3 regions of the Shewanella vesiculosa genome follow, and region 2 is predicted to be linked to each of the others. Evidence: predicted binding sites of a transcription regulator. Region 2 holds the regulator's gene; each other region holds the start of a gene.
What was found. Region 2 encodes LexA, which represses DNA repair genes until DNA is damaged. Its sites were predicted from a motif close to TACTGTATNNNNATACAGTA; they were not measured.
Positions count from the first base shown of each region.

Region 1 (8,377 bases), on a different contig from region 2:
ATGGGTAAATGCCAGTTCTGTTTCGGCTAATCCAGATGCTTTTATCAAGAAAGCGGCAGGATATTGATGCCCACGAGCCGTAATTGAAGACGGAGCATTATTCGATGACACCACATCTGCAGCGCCATTTTTATCGGCAACTTTATCAAAGTCTTCTGGACGTAATTGTGAAACCTCAAATGGTTCCCCCCATAATTGCCCCACTTCAGCTAATGTTGCTGCAACACCTTGCTTTTTAGCCGCGCTATTTCCAACTAATGCAGGGTAACCACCGTAGGCTCGTACAACATGACCGGTTAACGTCGCCACCGAAAACAATTGTGGATTCACCGCAGTTTGAGCCTGTAAACGTAAATGGGATAACAAATCGGCTAGCACTAAACGCCCTTCAGCATCGGTATTACCTATACGGACTCGCACACCTGCGTGACTGGCAATAATTTCATCGGTAACAAATGCATCACTGCCAATACTGTTTCTCACTAACCCAAGCTCGGCGACCACTTTGATCCCTTTAGGTTTAAGTATCGATAGCGCCTTCATTAAACCGGCAACCGCAGCTGCGCCACCTTTATCACGGCTCATGCCAGCCATTGACCCGGCAACTTTAATATCAGCGCCACCAGTGTCGTAAACCACACCTTTACCCGCAAAGAATAAGGTTTTGGTAATAGTGCCTTCACCAACATATTCAAGCTTTACCACTCGTGGATGATGACGAGCCACATCAAAAGAGCTTCTGCCAACAGCGCTTAATAATGGATATTGCGCTTTTAACTGCTCGGCTCGATCAGTCACAGATACAGCCAAACCGCTATCAGCAAAAGCATCAACACAATATTGTGCAAACCCAATAGCCGACATACGCTCAGGTTCTGTACCACAAAGATCGCGCGCCAATACTCGTCCAGACTCTGCCGCATTAAGTAATAAACTATGGGTGGCGGTATTCAATAGTCCAATCGCGGTTAAACTCGGTGGCAAAGACTTTGCTTCTCGTGCTTCTAACGGTTGCCAAAGCTCTTGTCCACAAGCTAGTGCGGCAACTTGTTCAGCATTAGCAAAACGCTTGTCAGTTACGCTTGGTACAACTAATAAAGGTTTAGTGGCACCTGCGGCTTTAGCAATGGCAATCCCCTCTCGAGCAGCTTTGGCAAAAATCCTCACATCGCTATACTCATTGCCGCTATCAGCCACTGGAGAGATGATCAATCGACCACCGGCCAACCCTGGTGCAAAAAGGAGCGTGGCACTTTTACCGACACGCATATCAATTTGGCGGGCGTGTGCAGCAAGCAAACTCACTTCATCTTGTTTAATCTCAGCTAAACTCGTCGCTATCACGACAACAGCGTCCCAACCTTCGCCTTCAAAAATAGCCCCATCACTTGTGACATCAATAATTGGCACTTGGAACGCGGTAACCGCTTTATTCACTTGGGTCATACAAGATCCTTACTCTTTAGGAATACAGATAAATTAGTGGGTTCATAATTATTTACATATTTGTGGACTAAACCTTGGCAAATAGGTATCGCAATATCAAGTAACTGCGCAGAATATGTTAAAATAATTGCAGTTATATTTTGTGTCGTATATCGACTTGATTTCATCTTAGAGGGCGTTTCGTGACTGCATTAACTCAATTATATCCTCAGCCTCTATGGCAATGGTTTGAACAAATTTGCGCTATTCCACATCCATCAAAGCATGAACATGCGTTATCACAACATATTCAGCAATGGGCAAAAGCTCAAGGCCTTGCGGTTGTTGAAGACAAAGTCGGTAACTTGATCATCCGTAAACCTGCCACAGCAGGAATGGAAAACTGTAAAATAGTGGTGTTACAAGCGCACATTGATATGGTGCCGCAAAAAAATGCCGACAAAGTACATAACTTTGAAACCGATCCGATTGAAGCTTATGTAGACGGTGATTGGGTTAAAGCTAGAGGAACAACCTTAGGTTCTGATAACGGTATTGGTATGTCTTCGGCGCTGGCTGTTTTAGGCAGTAAAGACATTAAGCACGGGCCACTCGAAGTACTGCTCACCATTGATGAAGAAGCTGGCATGACGGGCGCTTTTGGTTTAGAAGCCGGTTACCTTGATGCAGAAATCTTAATCAATACAGACTCTGAGCAAGAAGGTGAAATCTACATGGGTTGCGCCGGCGGTGTTGATGCACAGATAAGTGTACCAATGTCTTGGCAAGCACCAGAACAAAGCAACGCCAGCTTTTCACTGACCATGTCAGGATTAAAAGGCGGTCACTCTGGGGTTAACATTCACCTTGGACGTGGTAATGCCAATAAGTTATTAGCGCGCTTTTTGTTTAAATACAGTGACGAATTAGCCCTAGAGCTAGTTAGCTTTAGTGGTGGCTCGCTGCGTAATGCCATTCCGCGTGAAGCTAACGTGCAATTTATGCTACCAGCAGAAAATATTGACGCACTAAAGCAAGCCATTGAATCGTTCCAAGCCCTAGTTCGTGAAGAATTAGCCGTTGCAGACCCAGGCATGCTACTGAGCTTAGCAGCAATTGATGCACCCACCAAAGTCATGGGCGAAGAAGCGCAAAATACCTTAATCGACTTATTACATGCTTGCCCTAACGGTGTAATGCGCATGAGTGATGAAGTGGAAGGCGTCACTGAAACATCACTAAATATAGGCGTGATCAGCACTGAAGATGAAAGCGTAGAAATATTGTGCCTTATTCGATCATTGATTGATTCAGGTCGTGAAGAAGTCACCGGTATGCTAACCGCACTATCAAACCTATCGGGTGCTAGCATAGATTTAAGCGGTGCTTACCCGGGTTGGAAACCAGATACTAGCTCACCTGTAATGGCAATTGTGCGAGACACCTATAACGATATTTATAAAAAAGATCCTACCGTGATGGTTATCCATGCTGGTCTAGAATGTGGTTTATTTAAAGAGCCTTATCCACTAATGGACATGGTCTCTATTGGGCCGACTATTCGTTATCCACATAGCCCTGATGAAATGGTCAACATCACCACTGTTGGTCAGTACTGGGAATTGCTACTTGCCGTATTAGAGCGTATTCCAGCTAAAGAAGCGTAATCAGTAGCGATGATTTATGCGTAAAACCAAAAAACGACAGAAATGTCGTTTTTTGGTTTTAGACTTGAGCGTTTTTCATTGCGACTCTAACCTTTAAAACTGCAAATCAAGCTGAGTAATATGTGCCACTGGATTATCTGTAACAGCCAATGTTGTATCAGCTAAACCAACACTAACCCCCAATAAGCGAATACCTCGCCCTTGGCTGCGCAGCAAAGCCTGTTGCAGTAAATCATGAAACAAATTAATCGACATTTCATCACTGCGATGTTCGATGGTGGTCTGTTTAAAATCATTAAATTTCAGCTTCACAACTTGCTTGTGGATCTGTCTATCTTTAGCACTGCGATGAACCCGAGCACTCAGTTCTTGGATAAGCTGTGGTAATACTTGACGACATTGCTCTAAGGTAAAAATGTCTTTGGCTAACGTAGTTTCAACCCCAACAGACTTTCGTACCCGATGCGGACTAATTTGTCTTGGATCTATCCCTTGTGATCGCTCAGCTAGTACATGACCAAACTTGCCAAATACCTCAATTAATTGCGCTTTTGGATACTGTTGCACGTCATAGCAGGTGGTTAAGCCAATATCAGCTAACTTTTTTGAAGTGACTTTACCGACGCCAGGAATTTTACTCAGAGGAAGATCTTTTACAAAATCACTAATTTGATTAGGAGTGATGACATATTGACCGTTGGGTTTATTTAAATCGGAAGCGATTTTAGCTAAAAACTTAATCGGTGCAATACCCGCTGAGGCGGTTAAACCTGTGGTCTCAAATATATCATTTCGAATAGCCTTGGCAATTAACGTGGCACTGCCTTGGTGAGCATCGCAATCAGTCACATCAAGATAAGCTTCGTCTAGAGACAAGGGTTCGACAAGATCTGTGTATCGATGAAAGATCTCACGTATTTGCACAGACACCGATTTATATACATCCATGCGCCCTGGCACTAAAATTAACTGCGGACACAGCTGCAGTGCATGATAACTGGACATAGCACTTCGCACGCCAAATTTGCGGGCCTCATAACTGCAGGTACTTATCACACCGCGGCGATCACTTCTGCCGCCAACAGCAATGGGCTTTCCTCTTAATTCAGGAAAATCTCGCATTTCTACCGCAGCAAAATAACAATCCATATCGATGTGAATGATTTTACGCATTCTATAACCATCATCATTTACTCAATTAAAAACAATGATACTGTATATAAAAACAGTATTCAATCATTGTCTCACGGACACAAAAAAGCCCAAACTGAGTTGGGCTTTACTAACATGTAACGTGTCGACTAAGTCGTTACATTTTAGTCTGTAAATAGTTCTGTAAACCAATACGTTCAATAAGACCTAATTGCTTTTCTAACCAATACATATGATCAGATTCAGTGTCATCTAATAACACCTCTAAAATTTCACGGGTTTGGTAATCAGCCTTTTGCTCACATAAGCCGATAACCTTACGTAAATGATCAGCCACATGGTATTCATATGCAAGATCATTTTGTAGCATTTGTTGCACATCTTTACCTAGGTTGAGCGCTTCACGACTGGCAACATCTGGAGTGCCTTCTAAAAATAAAATACGTTGGATCAACTTAGCTGCATGTAATTTTTCATCGTCTGATTCATGTAGAATACGGGTATAAAGTTCGTTAAATCCCCAATCCTCATACATGTGAGCATGGACAAAATATTGATCCATAGCAGATAATTCGCCGGTCAATAAACTATTGAGCGCATCGATGACTTCTGGATGACCTTTCATAATAATGTCCTATTAATCGTTAATTTGTGATTGAAGGTAATTTTGAATACCCGTTTGAGTGATGAGCTCTTGTTGTGATTCAATCCAATCTAAATGCTCTTCTTCATCTTCGAGTAAATCTTCCATTAAATCGCGACTAACATAATCTTGCTGAGTTTCGCATACCTTAATGGCTTCACGCAAAATGGCAATTTGTTCCGTTATCGCAGTGAGATCGCAGCTAAGCATTTCTTCAGCATGTTCACCAATACGCAATTTATCTAACTGTTGTAGGTTAGGTAAACCTTCAAGAAACAATACACGTTCAATCAGCTTGTCAGCATGCTTCATGTCTTCAATCGATTTTTTATATTCTTTCTCATTAAGCTTTTCCAATCCCCAATGCTTAAACATACGAGCATGTAAAAAGTATTGGTTAATAGCGGTCAGCTCACAAGTAAGTACACGATTGAGTTGGCTGATGACTTTAGGATGACCTTTCATAGTAGTGTCCTCGAGAAGTAATGTGATCTTGATCAATTACAAACAGAATAAAACACTATAGGGTAAAATGCAAATTATCCTTTATTTTCACACACTTACAATTGATAACCATTATCATTATAACTAAGCTTTGTAACTGGCCAGCAATACTCAAGCATAAAAAAAGCCTTCAAAATGAAGGCTCTTTACAAAGCATTAGTGAAACAACCTAAGCTTAAAATAATTAACGAGGTTAAATAATACGATTTTGGTTAAGCAACTTATTTCGAGCTTGCTCTTTTTCCATACGGCGTTTGCGTTTATCACATGGATCATCACAGTCACAGGCTTTCTCTATACCTAAAACACCTAAACCACCGCAACTGCCTTCTACCGCTTTTTTCTTTACGATATAGCCAATGGACATTAGCAAAAAAAATAATAATAAAACCACAAACGCTGCAATAAATGTACTCATCACAAACTCCTATTGACTCATTCAGATTAGGGTAAACTGGTTCAATAAATTAGTAGCTCAATCAACCAGTTTAAAAATAAGCAAGCTACTTAAGATACGATTTAAACGCATCACTGTAATAGACCTGATATCCCTGCTCTTGCTTCTCTATCAACATTACCGCTAAATTGTTCTTTTTAGCTAACGCCAATGAAGCCTCTGTACCTAACACCATCATGGCCGTTGCATATCCATCTGCGGTCATACAACTAGAGTGTAACACGGTTGCTGAAGCTAATTGATGCTTTATTGGATAGCCGGTACGAGGATCAATTAAATGTGAGAAGCGCTCACCATTTTCTTGATAAAAGTTACGATAATCACCCGAAGTTGCCAATGACATAGTGCCAGGTTCAATGATTTGCTGAACCGCTTGACCTTCGCTGGTTGGTTGCTCTACAGCTACTCGCCAAGGGATATTATCACTCTTAGTTCCTTTGACATTCAGTTCGCCACCAATTTCAACTAAATAACCAGATACATGATATTTATCTAATAAAGCGGCAACCTTGTCGACGCCAAAACCTTTGGCAATTGAAGATAAATCGACATACAAATCTGCATTATGCTTGGTTAATGTCAAACCGTTTACAGACAGCTCATGTATGCCCATTTTAGCTTTTGCAGCATCAATTTGAGCTTGAGTAGGTTCTGATATAGGGCGCTTATCGGGACCAAATCCCCATAAATTAACCACTGGGCCTAAAGTGATATCTAATGCACCATCAGTCTCATTATAAAGACGCATGCCCTCTTTAATCACCTTAATTGTATCGGCCGAGACGCTAACGCTCTGCTGCACCTGCAATTGATTAAACTTAGACAGTTCTGAGTCAGGACGGTAAGTCGACATTTGATCGTTAACCACCTCCAATGCCATGTCAATTTCAGCTTGCAGTAGCTGTGGTTCGGGTAAGCTTTTATTACTGACCACTTTAATATGATAAGTGGTACCCATTGTACTGCCAGATAATGAAATAATAGGCTCTGGAGAGCTACATGCACTCACAAATAATAAAACAGCTGGCAATAGCAGTAACTTGATTGAATTTACAGTCATCTCAAATTTACACTTGTATTAAATCAACAAAAAAAATTGCAGCATGCGAGACCTGTGTTTAACCACCCTGTCTGCACTGCTGCAATCTCATGACTTACATGTCGATGTTATGGGTTAACTCATTAACCACCGAAATCATCTAATAAGATATTTTCGTCTTCGACACCTAAATCTTTTAGCATACCAATAACAGCTGCGTTCATCATTGGAGGTCCACACATGTAGAACTCACAATCTTCTGGCGCATCATGGTCACGTAAATAGTTTTCATACAATACGTTATGGATAAATCCAGTATAACCAGTCCAGTTATCTTCTGCTTGCGGATCTGATAACGCGACATGCCATTTGAAGTTCTCATTTTCAGCCGCTAAGCCATCAAAGTCTTCTACATAGAACATTTCACGTTGAGAACGCGCACCGTACCAGAAACTGATCTTACGCTTAGATTTAAGACGCTTTAATTGGTCAAAAATATGTGAGCGCATCGGGGCCATACCTGCACCGCCACCAATAAATACCATTTCTGCATCGGTATCTTTAGCGAAGAACTCACCAAATGGACCAGAAATAGTCACTTTATCACCGGCTTTTAAGCTCCAAATATATGAAGACATTTTACCGCAAGGCAAGGTTAAATTACGTGGCGGTGGCGTAGCAATACGCACGTTCAACATAATAATCCCAAACTCTTCTGGATAGTTAGCCATAGAGTAAGCACGAATAGTTTCTTCGTCTACTTTAGACTCTAACTTGAAGAAACCAAAGTGTTCCCAGTCACCACGATACTTATCAGGCACTTCAAACTCAGCATACTTAATATGATGAGCAGGCGCTTCAATCTGAATGTAACCACCGGCGCGGAAAGGCACAGACTCGCCATCAGGAATTTGCAGCTTAAGTTCTTTAATGAACGTCGCTTTGTTATCGTTAGAGATAACAGCACATTCCCATTTCTTGATGCCGAAGATTTCTTCATCAAGTTCAATTTCCATATCAGATTTAACGTTTACCTGACAAGATAAACGACAACCTTGACGAGCTTCGCCCTTGCTAATGTGATCAAGTTCGGTTGGCAGAATATCACCACCACCAGACTTAATATTCACACGACACTGACCACATGAGCCACCGCCACCACAAGCACTTGATACGAAGATGCCGTTGTCTGCTAAAACGCCAAGTAACTTGCCGCCAGCACCTGTTTTAATTGCTTTATCTGCGTCGCCGTTAATACCAATAATGATATCACCGCTTGCCACTAGTTTTGATTTAGCGAATAAAATCACTAACACCAAAACCAAGACAATCACAGTAAACATACTCACACCTAGATAGACTTCTAGTGGAGTAGATTCAAGAATACCCATTCACTTATCCTTAAAGGTTCAAATTAATGCGTCGTCTCAGTGACTCTTACAGAGAAACACCTGAGAATGACATGAAACCTAGAGCCATAAGACCTGCAG
Region 1 covers NZ_JAACSD010000021.1:42,335-50,711, forward strand. Annotated here, with positions in the region: gene GW828_RS17645 (M17 family metallopeptidase) at 1-1,446, opposite strand, end outside; gene GW828_RS17650 (aminoacyl-histidine dipeptidase) at 1,629-3,092, shown strand; gene dinB (DNA polymerase IV) at 3,186-4,265, opposite strand; gene bfr (bacterioferritin) at 4,402-4,869, opposite strand; gene bfr (bacterioferritin) at 4,882-5,352, opposite strand; gene nqrM ((Na+)-NQR maturation NqrM) at 5,585-5,809, opposite strand; gene GW828_RS17675 (FAD:protein FMN transferase) at 5,895-6,908, opposite strand; gene nqrF (NADH:ubiquinone reductase (Na(+)-transporting) subunit F) at 7,031-8,278, opposite strand; gene nqrE (NADH:ubiquinone reductase (Na(+)-transporting) subunit E) at 8,325-8,377, opposite strand, start outside.
Region 1: the regulator LexA is predicted to act here: its motif matches at 4,304-4,323, upstream of dinB (DNA polymerase IV).

Region 2 (8,377 bases):
TCGGTGATGTCATAGAGGGTATAAGAGAGAGTCAATGTATTAATAGACGCGGGTAAATCCGGGTCCACGTAGAAAATCAATGGTAATTCTGCAGTTGCTGATGCGGCCAATGGTTGTTGGTTAAAGCAAAAACATTCCGTTTTATTGAAGTACGCCGCTCCTTGTCCAGGTGATACTGAAGGGATTGCTTGGCCTACTGTGTCGTGTGCAGACAGGTTTTTAACCAAAAATTGTGCGTGAGTGAGCTCACCAGGATGCACGCTTATTTGGTTCACTTTAGGGCTAAATTCCCATGGCATATCTGACTGAACTTGGGTCACAAATTCAATGGTAACGGTACGGCTTTTATCAACCACTACCGCTTCATAGCTACTGGCGCTATTTTGGGTTTTGCCATTAATACCCAATGTATCGCAGAGCACGTCATAAAGCGGTACCAATGCAAAACCAAACCCAAACATACCAATTGATCCAGCAATCAGCATGATTAATAACTTACGATTTGATTTTGTTGGCTGTGTCATCTCATTTTATCTCCGGCGGAGTGGTAAACGAGTGATATGGCGCTGGACTGGCAATGGTCCATTCTAAACCTTCTGCAGCTTCCCAAGGGTTATCGCCAGCCGGTTTGCCACCTTTGATACATTTGAGCACCACAGCGAGAAAAATAAACTGCGATAAACCAAATGCGAATCCACCAATCGAAACAATTTGATTCACATCGGCAAACTGTACTGCGTAATCTGGGATTCGACGAGGCATACCCGCCAAGCCTAAAAAGTGCATTGGGAAAAACAATACGTTGACAGAGATCACTGAGCACCAAAAATGCCACTTGCCTAAGGTTTCGTTGTACATATTACCGGTCCATTTTGGCAGCCAATAATATGCCGCCGCCATAATGGAAAATATCGCCCCAGTCACCAGTACATAATGAAAATGCGCCACTACAAAGTAAGTGTCGTGATACTGAAAGTCCGCAGGGGTGATTGCCAGCATCAAACCGGAAAAGCCACCAATGGTAAACAGAATGATAAACGCCACCGCAAATAGCATTGGTGTTTCAAATGTCATCGAACCGCGCCACATGGTAGCAACCCAATTAAACACCTTAACCCCAGTAGGAACCGCAATTAGCATGGTGCAATACATGAAAAACAACTCGGCGAATACTGGCATGCCTGTGGTAAACATATGATGTGCCCATACTAAGAACGACAGCACAGCAATACTGGCAGTAGCGTAAACCATAGAGGAATAGCCAAACAATTTCTTGCGGCTAAAGGTCGGTATAATGGCGGAGATAATGCCGAATGAGGGTAAAATCATGATGTAAACTTCTGGGTGACCGAAGAACCAGAAAATATGCTGGAACATCACTGGGTCACCGCCACCTGCAGCATCGAAAAAGCTGGTACCGAAAAACTTGTCGGTTAACACCATAGTCACTGCGCCTGCGAGCACTGGCATCACCGCAATTAATAAAAAGGCAGTAATTAACCAAGTCCACACAAACAAAGGCAGTTTCATCCATGTCATGCCAGGAGCGCGCAAGTTAACAATGGTTACGATAACGTTAATCGCGCCCATTATCGAGCTGATACCCATGATATGGATGGCGAATACAAATAGAGCGGTGCTATCAGGGCTATAAGTGGTTGATAGCGGTGCGTAGAATGTCCAACCAAAGTTAGGACCACCGCCTTCCATGAATAACGAACTGAGTAATATGGTAAACGCGAACGGTAAAATCCAAAAGCTCCAATTATTCATCCGCGGTAAAGCCATGTCTGGTGCACCGATCATCATCGGAATTAACCAGTTAGCTAATCCGGTAAAAGCTGGCATCACTGCGCCAAATACCATGATAAGACCATGAACCGTGGTCATTTGATTAAAAAAGTTAGGTTCTACTAGCTGTAATCCAGGCTGAAATAACTCTGCCCGAATGACCATTGCCATGGCGCCACCAGTGAGAAACATAATAAAACTAAACCATAAGTACAGCGAACCGATATCTTTATGATTAGTTGTGAGTAGCCAGCGCATGAGCCCTTTCGGCGCTCCGTGATGATGATCATCATGAGCGGTAGCTAGTGTATCGTGCGTTGTTGTGCTCATTGTCTTCCCCTACTGTCCATGGCTAGCGACATCGGCAGGTTGCACCGCCTCGCCAGAATTATTGCCCCACGCATTGCGCTCATAAGTAATCACCGCGGCCATCTTTTGTGGGCTAAGTTGACTACTAAATGCCTGCATCGCGGTGCCTGGTTTACCGTGCATAACGATATCGATATGTCCGCTAACCGGTCCGGTAACCACAGGGCTGCCAATAAGTGAAGGGAAAGCGCCTGGCAAACCAGCACCAGTGGCTTGATGACATGCGGCGCAAGTGGTGGCATAAACCTGCTCACCTTCTGTGATTAATTGCTCCAAGGTTAAGGTGGGCAGATCTTCAATGGCAACAACCTCTGGTGTTACAGCCTTAGCGACGGTTTCAAGAGCCTGAGTCGCTTTTTCTGTCGCAGTATTGGTGTTCTCAGTTGCTGTTGCGGCCATTGTGCTTTCAGTCTTATTTGCTTCAGTACTTGCTTCATTGCCGCCAGAGAAATTACTCACATCAGCAGCTTGAACAACATCACCGGTATTATTGCCCCAAGCATTACGCTCAAAGGTAATCACTGCGGCAATCTCTTGGGCGGTAAGTTGCTTGGCAAAGGCTTGCATTGCGGTTCCTGGTTTACCGTTTAAGACGATGTTGAGGTGACCTGCAATAGGGCCTTTTATGATAGGACTGCCAATTAGTGATGGGAATACACCTGGAAGGCCCGCACCATTAGGTTGGTGACAAGCGGCGCAACGAGCAAGATAGATCTGTTCGCCTTGGGTGGTTAACTCTTCAAGAGATAAGGTTTGTGACAGTGACGCTGCTGCCGCAGCAGCGGCATTACTGGCCAGTTGTTTTTGCTCTACTAACCAGTTATCAAAATCTGTCTCTGATAATGCTTGCACCACAATTGGCATAAATCCATGGTCTTTACCGCACAATTCGGCACATTGGCCACGATAAATTCCGGGCTTATCAATGCGGGTCCATGCTTCATTAATAAAGCCTGGATTGGCATCTTTTTTAACCGCAAAAGCTGGAACCCACCATGAGTGGATCACATCATCTGATGTCATTAAAAAACGCACTTTTTGGTTAATGGGCAGTACGAGTGGTTTATCGACTTCAAGAAGATAATGCTCTCCTTTAGCCTCTATGCCATCGATTTGATCTCTTGGGGTCGATAATGTGCTGTAAAATTCGATGTCTTTATCAAAATAGCTGTAATGCCATTTCCACTGCGACCCAGTAATTTTGATGGTGAGATCCGCATTGCTGGGGTCTTCCATGGCAATTAAGGTTTTAGTGGCTGGAATGGCCATGGCGATTAAGATGATGAAAGGAATGACGGTCCAAGCTATTTCCACTTTAGTACTTTCGTGAAAATTTGCCGCAACAGCGCCTTTTGATTTGCGATGGTAAATCATTGAATAAATCATGATCCCAAACACCACTAACCCAATGGCACAACAGATATAAAGTATCGTCATGTGGAGGCCATAAACCTTACCACTGATATCTGTCACGCCTTGAGTCATGTTGAGGGACATTTCTGATGCCCCAAGCGGAAGTGCTATAAACACCACCAGTAAACAATACCACCATTGCTTCACAAGACTGCTCCTCTGTTCATTGCAAATAGCAATTACAAAGAAAAGTCACACAGTAATTCTCTGCTCTATGCAAACTTTTCGGTTCCCGAAAAAAGTTTGATGACCTCAAAGTACCTTGGTGGCAGTAAACAGATTGTTTACGGTTTTATTATTAGCGGTGCACCACGCTTGTACCTACTACTGAACTTATCAATATTGAGTTGGCTCATTTGTCTGAAAGTAATCTTAATCACTGTCATTCACGTCCAATTAAAGATGAATAATATTTCATCCTTGGGAACAACATTAGCTGTAGATTAAACATTGATCAAGATCACTTTGTTGGCTAATTGACTGAAAAAAGATGAAAAAAAAGCCCTGAATTCAATACAGGGCTTGGTAAGTAAGGGTTAATGCTTAGTGAAATGAGCAAAAATTACTTGTTCCATTTATTAATGTAGGGCTAACAAGTTGATGTTTGTGAGGTAAGTGAGCATTCACATCCTCAATTACCACACCTAAAGCCCGTGCACTTTTAGCTACAATTTCTAATCGACGACTATCACGAGCGTCAAGTGAGCTTGTCCAAGTGACGACAGCACTTGATGTTCCACTGGTAAGCGCTTTTTCCATCGCCCATAAGGTTTCGACTTCGTCTTTAGTGTGCACCAGTAAAATACGGTCCATTCTCACGCCAGCATTTGCCAGCATATGTTTATAGCCAATGTGTGGTGGGCTAATTAACACAATCCATCGACCTTGTTGGCTCAATGTGGCGAGTTGACTACACAACTGGCTCAACTCAGCTTCACCTTGGGTGACTGTTTGTAATGTGCGAATGGTTTGGTTGCCATGCAATTCTGTTTCAGCTAAATCTACCCATAAGCCTGGGTGACGTGGCGCGATGCCCATTAGTTTGTTCATAACCAATCTCCATTACGGATAACGCCAACGGCAAGCCCTTCGATGGTTAGGCTTTGGCAACTTAAATCAACTTTAATCGGGGTGTAATCGTCATTTTCTGCGTGCAGATAAATCACATTACCTTTTTGTTCAAATCGTTTTACGGTGACGTCATCATCAACACGCGCCACCACAACTTGGCCATTACGTGCTTGTTGCATTTTATGAACCGCGAGTAAATCGCCTTCTAAAATACCGATGTTCTTCATGCTGTCACCACGAACGCGCAACAGAAAGTCTGCGGCAGGTTTAAACATGCTCGGATCGACTTGATAATACTGTTCAACGTGCTCTTGAGCCAAAATAGGCTCACCAGCTGCAACTTGTCCAATCAGAGGCAAACCGGTTTCAATCTGTTCTTCATGAGGTAAGCGAATACCTCGAGAGGTTCCAGGCATGATCTCGATAAAGCCTTTTTTGGCTAATGCTTTTAAATGCTCTTCGGCAGCATTAGCACTTTTAAAGCCAAGACGTTTCGCAATTTCAGCACGAGTGGGTGGCATACCTGTTTCGGCGATATTGTTTTTAATTAAGTCTAATATTTCTGCTTGGCGCGGCGTTAACGGTCTCATGATGATTCCTGTCTTTTTATACAGTGACTGTCATTATATACAGTGTTTGTGTTCGTGCAAGTATTAACCAACTATTTTTTGTGTTTTATTGGTTTTTTGTAACTTAAATTAATGTTTTTATTAGTTATTATATATTTTTTATCTTGCACTATGTCTTAAAGTGAGAGCTTACACGTAAAGATAAGTCGGCCAGATAGTGTAAGCAGGGTGGTTTCTGGTATCCTATACGACAATATTACAATGGCTTATGTTGCGAAAATAACCATGTCAAAACCAGATTCAATATTTTTACAAGCATTAAAATGGGTTCAGAAATGGATGGTACAGACCATTGTGGTGCCCCATGATCCGTTTGATGACCTCAATATAGATCCGACCAAGCCCTTGGTTTATTTGATGAAAACGGAATCTATTAGTGATATTGCCGCCTTGAGCGAAATCACTGAAGGATTTGGTATGCCAAGTCCTTATGAGCCGTTGCAGCTTGATGGTTTAAGAGTACCTCGAGTGGTGTGTTTAGAAGGGCGTAAACCTCTATTTGGTAAACGTGAAAGTGGTGAGAAGTTCCTTAATTATTTTACCCGTTTATTATCGCTTCATAGTGAGAATGCTGACCTTGATATTCAATTAGTGCCAGTTTGTCTTTATTGGGGACGTACTCCTGGTAAGGAAGAAGACAGCATGACAGCGGCTGTTTTTGAAAGAGAAAACCCAACTTGGTTACGTAAGTGGCTGATGATTTTATTTTTAGGGCGACATAATTTTGTGCAGTTTTCTAATGCGTTATCGCTGCGCCATATGGCTGATGAGCACGGTACAGATAAAAGAATTGCGCATAAATTAACCCGTGTCGCGCGAGTGCATTTCCGTCGCCAACGTAAAGTTATGACAGGGCCACAATTACCTAATCGTCAAATGCTATTTGCCTCTTTATTGAAGTCAGATTCAATTAAAAAGGCTATTGAAGAAGAAGCAGTCAACAAAAAAGTATCTCCTGAAAAAGCTCGTGAAACTGCGATTGAATACCTTGATGAAATTGCCGCAGACTATTCAGATAGTTTAGTGCGCATTGCCGAGCGTTTTCTCACTTGGTTATGGAATAAATTATATAGCGGTATCAATATCAAAGGTGCTGAACAGGTAAGACAGCTTCACCATGATGGCCATGAAATTGTCTACGTACCTTGTCATCGCAGCCATATGGATTACTTGTTGCTGTCATACATTTTGTATTATCAGGGTATGGTTCCGCCGCATATTGCGGCCGGTATTAACCTGAACTTTTGGCCAGCAGGGCCAATGTTCCGCCGTGGTGGAGCATTCTTCATCCGCCGCAGCTTTAATGGTAATAAACTGTATACCGCAGTATTTCGTGAGTATTTAGATCAGTTATTTGCTAAAGGTTATTCGGTTGAGTATTTCACCGAAGGTGGGCGTTCGCGTACAGGGCGTTTACTTGCGCCTAAAACCGGCATGTTGGCAATGACCATAAACAGTGTGCTTCGCGGCATAGAGCGCCCAGTGACGTTAGTACCAGTGTATTTAGGTTATGATCATGTGATGGAAGTGGCCACTTACCACAAAGAATTAAGCGGCAAGAAAAAGAAAAAAGAATCTGTTTGGCAGTTATTTGGTGCGCTGCGTAAACTCGGCAACTTTGGCCAAGGTTATGTTAATTTTGGTGAGCCGATTAACTTACAGCACTTCTTAAATCAACAAGCGCCAGAATGGCGTAGCGAACTGGCGAAAGAGCCTGATCAAAAACCATCGTGGTTTACTCCATCGGTTAATTTACTCGCTAACCGCGTGATGACCAATATTAACGGTGCTGCCGCCGCGAGCTCGGTAACATTAACCAGTTTAGTGTTATTAGCCTCAGAGCAAAATGCATTAGAAAGAAGTCAGTTAGAACGCCAACTTGATCTGTATTTAGCCTTATTGAAAACCGTACCTTATACCGATTACGCATCGGTCGCCGAGGGTGATGGTAAGTCGATTGTTGATCATTGTTTGTCGTTAAATAAGTTTGTTAGTACCAAAGATTCTATTGGTGAGATTATTTCTGTTGATGAAAAAATTGCCATCACCATGAGTTATTATCGTAATAATATTATTCATTTAATGGCGATACCTTCATTAATTGCCAGTTGTTTATTGCGCTATGATGACTGCGATCGCGCGCGCATTCATGCTATCGTGATGGATTTTTATCCATTGTTGAAAGCAGAGTTATTTATGGGCATTGATGATGTGCATAAATATGTTGATGGCGTTTTAGACTTTATGCTTGAGCAAGGTTTGTTGAGCGACAATGATAACTTTGTCATCACGCCTCGTCATATTACCCAAGTATTACTTCTGGCTGAAACGATCAGTGAGACCTTGCAGCGTTATGCCATTATCTTTAATTTACTGGCGATAAAGCCTGAGCTTGAACGTTCTGCTCTTGAAACCGACAGTCACTTGTTGGCCCAACGACTAGGCGCACTTCACGGGATTACCGCTCCAGAGTTTTATGACAAAAAACTGTATAACACCTTGAGTGTTAAGTTAAAAGAACTAGGTTACTTATGCAGTGTTGAACATCGTGACGAAGTGATCAGAATTCGAGATCATGCCAACAAGTTGCTGAGTTCGTCAGTAAAACAAACCATAGTAGACAGTGTGGATGCGGAGCACGGACAATAATGGCAAACCATATGAATGCGGCCAAGCATCGCACTAGTGGTAAGTCAGTATTGGGTGGGGCGATGATCATTGCTGGCACTACAGTGGGTGCGGGAATGTTTTCCTTGCCAGTTGTTGGTGCAGGGATGTGGTTTGGCTACTCAATAGCAATGTTGCTCGGCGTCTGGTTTTGCATGCTAATGTCGGGTTTGCTGTTATTAGAAGCTAACTTGCATTTTGAACCCGGTGACAGTTTCGATACCTTAACTCGAGTAACCCTTGGGCAGTTTTGGCGAGTCATTAACGGTGTATCTATAGCCTTTGTGTTGTACATTTTAACTTATGCTTATATCAGTGGTGGCGGATCGATTGTTAATCACAGTTTATCGGCATTGGGGGTCAGTCTACCTCAGAGTGTGGCAGGGTTAGTGTTTGCCGTGGTGCTGGCGCTAGTGGTATTTGTCAGTACTAAAGCG
Region 2 covers NZ_JAACSD010000014.1:94,485-102,861, forward strand. Annotated here, with positions in the region: gene GW828_RS15455 (cytochrome c oxidase assembly protein) at 1-524, opposite strand, end outside; gene ctaD (cytochrome c oxidase subunit I) at 526-2,121, opposite strand; gene coxB (cytochrome c oxidase subunit II) at 2,131-3,720, opposite strand; gene GW828_RS15470 (cell division inhibitor SulA) at 4,117-4,623, opposite strand; gene lexA (transcriptional repressor LexA) at 4,620-5,234, opposite strand; gene plsB (glycerol-3-phosphate 1-O-acyltransferase PlsB) at 5,499-7,922, shown strand; gene mtr (tryptophan permease) at 7,922-8,377, shown strand, end outside.

Region 3 (8,377 bases), on a different contig from region 2:
GATGAATGTGCTATCTATTATCAATATAATCACTCTGCTGTGGTACACAGATGCGAGTAAGCCTTAACTTAAATAATATGTAGCGCTTTGACTAACCATACTGGATATAAACTTAACCGCCCTGTTTAACCGCCAGAAATATCTCTCGTGCAGAAAACAAAAAAGTCAGCAAATGCTGACTTTTTTGATATCGATCAAATATGCTCGAACTTAGTAATTACCACCTTCAGAAGGGGTACCTGACTTCTCAGACTGAATACGTTGATAGATCTCTTCACGATGAACAGAGACTTCTTTAGGTGCATTGACACCGATACGTACCTGGTTACCTTTAACACCTAACACAGTAACTGTGACTTCGTCACCGATCATTAATGTTTCGCCTACACGACGAGTCAAAATTAGCATTCGATTGCTCCTTTAAGTTCAATCTGCATAACACGCTTTATCCGTAATATGCGCTCATTATAAGGTCTGCTTTACATAAAATCATAGTATCAATTTCTGAATACGTCGGTTTATAAAGCATATTCTCTTAAGAAATCATAAAACTTGATGATTTTCATCTTTTGAAACGAGGTTAACCGTCAATTAATCACATTCACGATACGACTCGCTGGTTAAACAATCCAATACGGCAAACCAATAACAAAAACGCTAGCAATGGAAAAACAAATACCAAATCAGAGTACTACACTTGAGCACAAAAAAAAGCATTGTCTGACACTGGTAATCCTTTTAAACGCTTTTACTGTTAGCAAGTTAGTTCACTATGCCAAATCTACTGATAGCACTCAAGTCATAAAGCTGCATATAGTAGACTTTATGACTCAATTGCCGATAAATCGTTAATTTACAGATTTAATTAGCTTAAACGTTCGTTTACCCAAGGTGCAACCAAGGCTAATGCAGCGGCTAAATTCTCAGGCTGAGTACCACCCGCTTGAGCCATATCTGGGCGTCCGCCGCCCTTACCGCCAACCTGCTGTGCGACCATTGCCACTAACTCACCCGCTTTAACTTTTTTAGTTAAATCATTGCTGACACCAGCAATTAAGTTAACTTTACCGTCTTTAGACGTACCTAAGACAATAATCGCAGATTTAAGCTTTTGTTTCAGCTCATCTTGTAAACCACGAAGTGAACCAGGATCAATGCCATCAAGCTGCTTAACTAACAACTTAACCCCATTGATGTCGACTGCATCACCCGCCATATCGGCACTGGCTGCTGCAGCTAACTTATCTTTTAACTGCGACAAATCTTTTTCTAATTGCTTCACTTTATCTAACTGGGCTTTTAACTTAGCCACAACTGAAGCACTGTCTGATTTAAGTAATTGCGCAGCTTCATCTAATACTGCTTGTTGATCGGCAATATAAGCCATTGCTGCGATACCTGTGACAGCTTCAATACGACGCACACCGGCAGCAATACCGCCCTCAGAAGTGATTTTAAATAACCCAATATCACCAGTACGGCCAACATGAGTACCACCACATAGCTCGATAGAGAAATCCCCCATAGTCACCACGCGGACTTGGTCATCGTATTTCTCACCAAATAATGCCATGGCGCCTTTTTCTTTGGCTTCGTCAATGGCCATTTCTGTGGTGCAAAGTTCATGGTTACGGCGAATTTGAGTATTGACTAGATCTTCAACCGCTTTCAACTCTGAAGCTTTAACTGCTTCAAAATGAGCAAAGTCAAAACGTAAGCGCTCAGGGTTAACTAATGAGCCCTTCTGAGACACATGCGAGCCTAACACTTGACGTAATGCAGCATGCAGTAAGTGAGTGACGGAATGATTTAACTGAGTACGATGACGTAAATTTTTATCCACTTGCGCAATTAACTGCTGACCGATAACTAATTTGCCTTGGCTTAATTGACCTTCATGACCAATAGCAGGGCCAAACTTTTGCGTGTCGTTAACAATAAACAGTAAACCTTCAGCTGTCAGTTGACCTTTATCGCCCACCTGTCCACCTGACTCTGCATAGAATGGCGTATTATCTAGCACAACAACGGCATCTTGACCGGCAACCACAGTATCAACCGCTTTACCGTCAACATATAAACCAATCACATTAGGCTGACCAGTTAACTCGGTATAACCACTGAATGCGGTTTCTGCATCAATAATTAATTGGCTATTATAATCTGCGCCAAAGTTACCTGCGGCTTGTGCGCGACTTCTTTGCTCCGCCATTGCGACTTCAAAGCCTGCTTCATCAACATTAATATCACGTTCACGACAAACATCAGCGGTTAAATCAACTGGAAAACCATAAGTGTCATACAGTTTAAATACCGTTTCACCATCTAAAGTATTACCTTGTAGCGTATTTAGCGCACCATCCAAAATCACTAAGCCACGCTCAAGTGTACGAGCAAACTGCTCTTCTTCTGCTTTTAAGGCTTTTTCAACAATGGCTTGTGTTTGTTTTAAACCATTAGCTGCATCACCCATAACGCTAATGAGTGTTGGGACTAACTTATAGAAAAATGCATCGGTAGCACCAAGCTTATTACCGTGACGAACTGCGCGACGAATAATACGACGCAATACATAACCACGGCCTTCGTTTGATGGCATAACACCATCGGCAATTAAAAATGCACAAGAACGTATATGATCAGCAATAACCCGTAATGATTTATTTTCTAAATCAGATACACCAATAATTTCAGCCGTTTTTGCGATGAGTTGCTTAAATATATCGATTTCGTAGTTTGAATGCACACCTTGCATAATTGCTGCAATACGCTCAATGCCCATACCTGTATCAACCGAAGGTTTAGGTAATGGCAACATTTCACCGTCGGCTTGACGGTTATATTGCATAAATACAATATTCCAGATTTCAATAAAGCGATCGCCGTCTTCTTCAGGCGTACCAGGACGACCACCCCAGATATGATCGCCATGATCATAGAAAATTTCGCTACATGGGCCACAAGGTCCGGTATCACCCATCTGCCAGAAGTTATCAGACGCAAACGCGCCACCTTTATTATCACCAATACGGATCATATTTTCAGGTGCAACACCAATTTTTTGCGTCCAAAGTTCATAGGCTTCGTCATCTGTTTCATAAATGGTGACACATAAGCGATCTTTTGGCAGCTTGAGGGTTTCAGTTAAAAAGGTCCACGCAAAACGAATCGCATCTTCTTTAAAATAATCGCCAAAACTGAAATTACCCAACATTTCAAAAAAAGTGTGGTGACGAGCGGTATAACCCACATTGTCTAAATCGTTATGTTTACCACCAGCACGAACGCAACGTTGTGATGTTGTTGCTCGGCTATAGTTGCGCTTATCCATACCGAGGAACACATCTTTAAACTGATTCATACCCGCATTGGTAAATAACAGTGTTGGGTCGTTAGTGGGAACGAGCGAGCTGCTATCAACAACCTGATGTCCGTTATCTTCAAAGTACTTTAAAAATGCACTTCTTAACTCTGCTGTAGTCTGAAACATGAAATGGCCCTGAATAGAGAAAATACAAAAGTAACGAGCTTGATATGCAAGCTAGTAAATGTAGGCATTATATACTGAATTTGTCGAAAGAAGCGAGTTGAGTCAGTTGATTATAATCTCGACAAAAATCGATAGAATAACGATCTACTGGCCCGATAATGACGGAGATAGCGAACTCAATCCACTGATTATTTAAACGGAATATGCATTTCTATCTTGTCTATAAATAAGCTCGTTGATCATGACTAGGACATAATTTTATTAATCAATCTGATAAGCAACCAAATCAAACGCATAAGAAACCAAGATAGTTAACATTTTGGCGAGTCTGGTAATCAGCACAATCGTGATGTGATAAGAAATAATGTGATTAAAAAGGATGTTATTAAAAAGGATATTATTTAGCCTAACCGACATTTGATAGAGCAACTTGTCGCCGTACATTTCTCAATGTACCCAACTTTACTTAAAAATGATGCAATCACCTTAACATTAGCAAACACAAATAAATGCATACCAAGGGTGTTAAAGGCTTTAGATATTTTTTTGCTTAAAGCGGTGTTGACTATAGCTGGAAAGATTAGCCATTGTGCATGACAAGTGTCACTTAAAAGGCTCTGAGTTTGCCATTATTTGCAACATTTAGACTGGATGACGTTTAAAATATGGTGAGTGTAAAAGATGGTGAGTGCTTGTAATGAGGCGACTTTATGGCGGGAATTTTCGCGGCGCGCAGAAGCGCTACCGCGATAAATATGACTGGCTAATTTAGAATACTTCACCTGTTTCAAGGTCAATATTCTCATCACTTTCAGTGGTTGAGTCTGATGAGTTAGCCCCACCATTCAATAACATGCCACGAAGAGTGGTATTAATTTCATCAGCAATAGCTGGATTTTCAGTCAAAAATTTACCAGCATTGGCACGGCCTTGACCAATTTTTTCGCCTTTGTAGCTGTACCAAGCACCGGCTTTATCAACCAGCTTGTGTGCAACACCTAAGTCAACTAGTTCGCCGGTACGGTTAATACCTTGTCCATAAAGGATCTGGAATTCAGCTTGCTTAAATGGAGCTGCAATCTTATTTTTAACCACTTTAACGCGAGTTTCATTACCGATGACTTCATCGCCATCTTTAATCGCACCGGTACGACGAATATCTAAACGAACAGATGCGTAGAATTTAAGTGCATTACCACCTGTAGTCGTTTCTGGGCTACCAAACATTACACCAATTTTCATACGAATTTGGTTAATAAAAATAAGCAGTGTGTTTGATTGCTTAAGGTTACCAGCAAGTTTTCGCATCGCTTGGCTCATCATACGCGCGGCAAGGCCCATATGCGAATCACCAATTTCACCTTCAATTTCTGCTTTTGGTGTTAATGCTGCAACAGAATCGACAACGATAACATCTACCGCACCTGAACGCGTTAACGCATCACAAATTTCTAGTGCTTGTTCGCCTGTATCTGGCTGTGAACAAAGTAAGTTATCAATATCTACGCCTAGCTTTTTGGCATAAATTGGGTCAAGAGCATGTTCAGCATCAATAAACGCACAGGTTTTACCTTCGCGTTGCGCTGCGGCAATCACTTCAAGAGTTAATGTGGTTTTACCTGATGACTCTGGGCCGTAAATCTCAACGATACGTCCCATTGGTAAACCACCCGCACCAAGTGCGATGTCCAATGAAAGCGAACCGGTAGAGATAGTTTCAACATCCATTGTGCGATCTTCGCCCAACTTCATAATTGAGCCTTTACCAAATTGCTTTTCAATTTGGCTTAATACGGCGGCTAGCGCTTTCTCTTTGTTTGGATCAACCTTCATTATAAAACCCTCTTAAGGCATTCAATACGTTTAGTAAAATGCTATTTTGACTTAGGTGAAATGATGTAAACCATTTCATTATGTTCATCAGTATACTGTATAGTCATACAGTATCAAGTGCTGAGGGCAATTTTTTTTAAACCTTAGCGAATTGCCTTTTTACATCAATATTTTATCTCCATATACTTTTTTGTTTGAATCTATTTATACCCTAGGGGCAAATATTGTTAAGATTAGCCCCATAAGATTTACGTCCTAAGATTGATTAATAGTGAAGTGTTCATAATGACAGTGATTGATACCAGCGATTTAGAAAAACACACCCCGATGATGCGTCAGTATTTAGGCTTAAAAGCGGCCCATCCTGATATGTTATTGTTTTACCGAATGGGTGATTTTTATGAGTTGTTTTACGATGATGCTAAGCGCGCTTCTGAAATGCTGGGGATTTCACTTACTGCTCGTGGAAAAAGCGGCGGCGATCCTATCCCAATGGCTGGAATCCCCTATCATGCTGTAGAAGGCTATTTAGCTAAACTAGTCAATATCGGCCAGTCTGTAGCCATTTGTGAGCAAATTGGTGATCCTGCGACATCAAAAGGCCCAGTTGAGCGTCAAGTCGTACGCATTGTGACTCCTGGTACCTTAACGGATGAGGCTTTACTTCAAGAAAAACACGACAATTTACTGGCGGCGCTTTATCAAGGTAAAAACGGTTTTGGATACGCTACCTTAGATATTTCATCAGGTCGTTTTGTGGTTGCTGAATTACCTACTCGTGAAGCCCTAGAAGCTGAATTACAACGTACTAATCCTGCCGAGTTGATCTACAGTGAAGATTTTACTGACATGTTATTAATCAATAATATGAAAGGTATTCGTCGCCGTCCAGAGTGGGAATTTGATTATGATACTTGCGTAAATTTACTGCTTGGTCAATTTGGTACCAAAGATTTACATGGCTTTGGTATTAGTGATGCACGCTTAGCATTACAAGCTGCTGGTTGTTTAATGCAGTATGTCAAAGATACGCAAAAGATGGCACTGCCACACATTAATTCGATTGTGCGTTTTAACCAATCTGAATCCATTATTTTAGATGCCGCGACGCGACGTAACTTAGAATTAACGCAAAACTTGTCTGGTGGGCGTGAAAATACCCTGTCGTGGGTACTCGATAATACTGCCACGCCTATGGGCAGTCGCATGTTACAACGCTGGATCCATGAGCCACTTCGAAATAGACAAACGATTCAATATCGCCATAACGCCGTAAGCGAGTTGATTGAGCAAGATATATATCAACCCCTACATGAGCAGCTGAAGGTTTTAGGCGATATTGAACGTATTATGGCTCGTTTGGCACTGCGTAGCGCCAGACCTCGTGATTTTTCACGTTTAAAGCAAGCGCTAGCACTGCTACCTGAAATTCAACAAACATTAGCCGTATGCCAACAACCAAGATTGACAGCTTTAATTCAATTATTGGGTGAGTTTCCAGAACAACACGATTTATTAGCACGCGCAATTGTTGATAATCCGCCAGTATTAATTCGTGACGGTGGCGTAATCCGAACGGGCTACAATAATGAATTAGACGAATGGCGTAAGTTAAGTGAAGGCGCAAGTGATTATTTAGTCGAACTTGAAGCTCGCGAGAAACAGCAAACTGGAATTAACACTTTAAAAGTAGGTTATAACCGCGTCCATGGTTACTACATTGAAGTCAGCCGTTTACAAGCTGATAGAGTGCCACTGAGTTATCAACGTCGCCAAACCCTTAAAGGCACCGAACGTTATATCACTCCAGAATTAAAAGAATACGAAGAAAAGGTACTCTCAAGCCAGGGCAAAGCGCTCGCACTTGAAAAACAACTGTGGGAACAGCTCTTTGACTTATTACTACCTAAATTACAAGAGTTACAACAGTTTGCCAGCGCAGCGGCTGAATTAGATATATTAAGTAATTTTGCCGAGCGTGCAGAAACCCTTAATTATCAATGTCCACAAATGACGCAGGATATTGGTATTCATATCAATGCTGGACGCCATCCTGTGGTAGAGCGCGTCAGTCAAGCGGCATTTATTGCTAACCCTGTGGTATTAACACCTAAACGGCAAATGCTTATTGTAACTGGCCCTAATATGGGCGGTAAATCAACCTATATGCGTCAAGTGGCACTGATTACATTAATGGCACACATAGGCTGTTTTGTTCCTGCTGACTCAGCTCAAATTGGTGAAATCGATCGGATATTCACCCGTATTGGCGCATCAGACGATTTAGCATCTGGTCGCTCCACCTTTATGGTTGAAATGACCGAAACGGCTAATATTTTGCATAATGCGACCGCAAACAGTTTAGTGTTAATGGATGAGATAGGCCGCGGTACTTCAACCTATGATGGTCTATCGCTGGCATGGTCTGCTGCAGAATATCTCGCGAAAAATGTTAGTGCACTGACATTATTTGCCACTCATTATTTTGAACTCACCCAACTGCCAGAGCTGTTACCATCAGTAATGAATGTGCACCTAGATGCAATAGAACACGATGACACCATTGCCTTTATGCATTCAGTGCAAGAAGGTGCGGCAAGTAAAAGTTATGGCTTACAAGTCGCTGCGCTAGCCGGGGTTCCCGCTGCGGTCATTAAGGCGGCAAAACAAAAGCTACATCAACTTGAAAATAGGGATATGAGTTCCCCACAACATAATCAGGCTCAAGTGAGTATGAATTTATTACCACCAATGCCAGAGCCATCAGCAGTATTGGAAAAGTTAGCACTAATTAACCCTGATGATTTGACCCCTAAACAGGCATTAGATTATTTATATGAATTGAAGCGCTTAAACAACGTGAGCTAACAAATAGTGCTAGTGATTATTCGCGACGATAACAACGGTGGAAGTCTGCAAAGACTTCCATTTGATATTTACGATTAACTGACGCAAACCCACTATTAATTAGCTGTTAGCAATATACTGCATCAAAAGGATAAACGTACCGAGGGAGTGAGACAGGCATAAAATAGGCTATAGACAATAGGATTG
Region 3 covers NZ_JAACSD010000012.1:130,943-139,319, forward strand. Annotated here, with positions in the region: gene csrA (carbon storage regulator CsrA) at 211-408, opposite strand; gene alaS (alanine--tRNA ligase) at 866-3,490, opposite strand; gene recA (recombinase RecA) at 4,259-5,323, opposite strand; gene mutS (DNA mismatch repair protein MutS) at 5,609-8,191, shown strand.
Region 3: the regulator LexA is predicted to act here: its motif matches at 5,417-5,436, upstream of recA (recombinase RecA).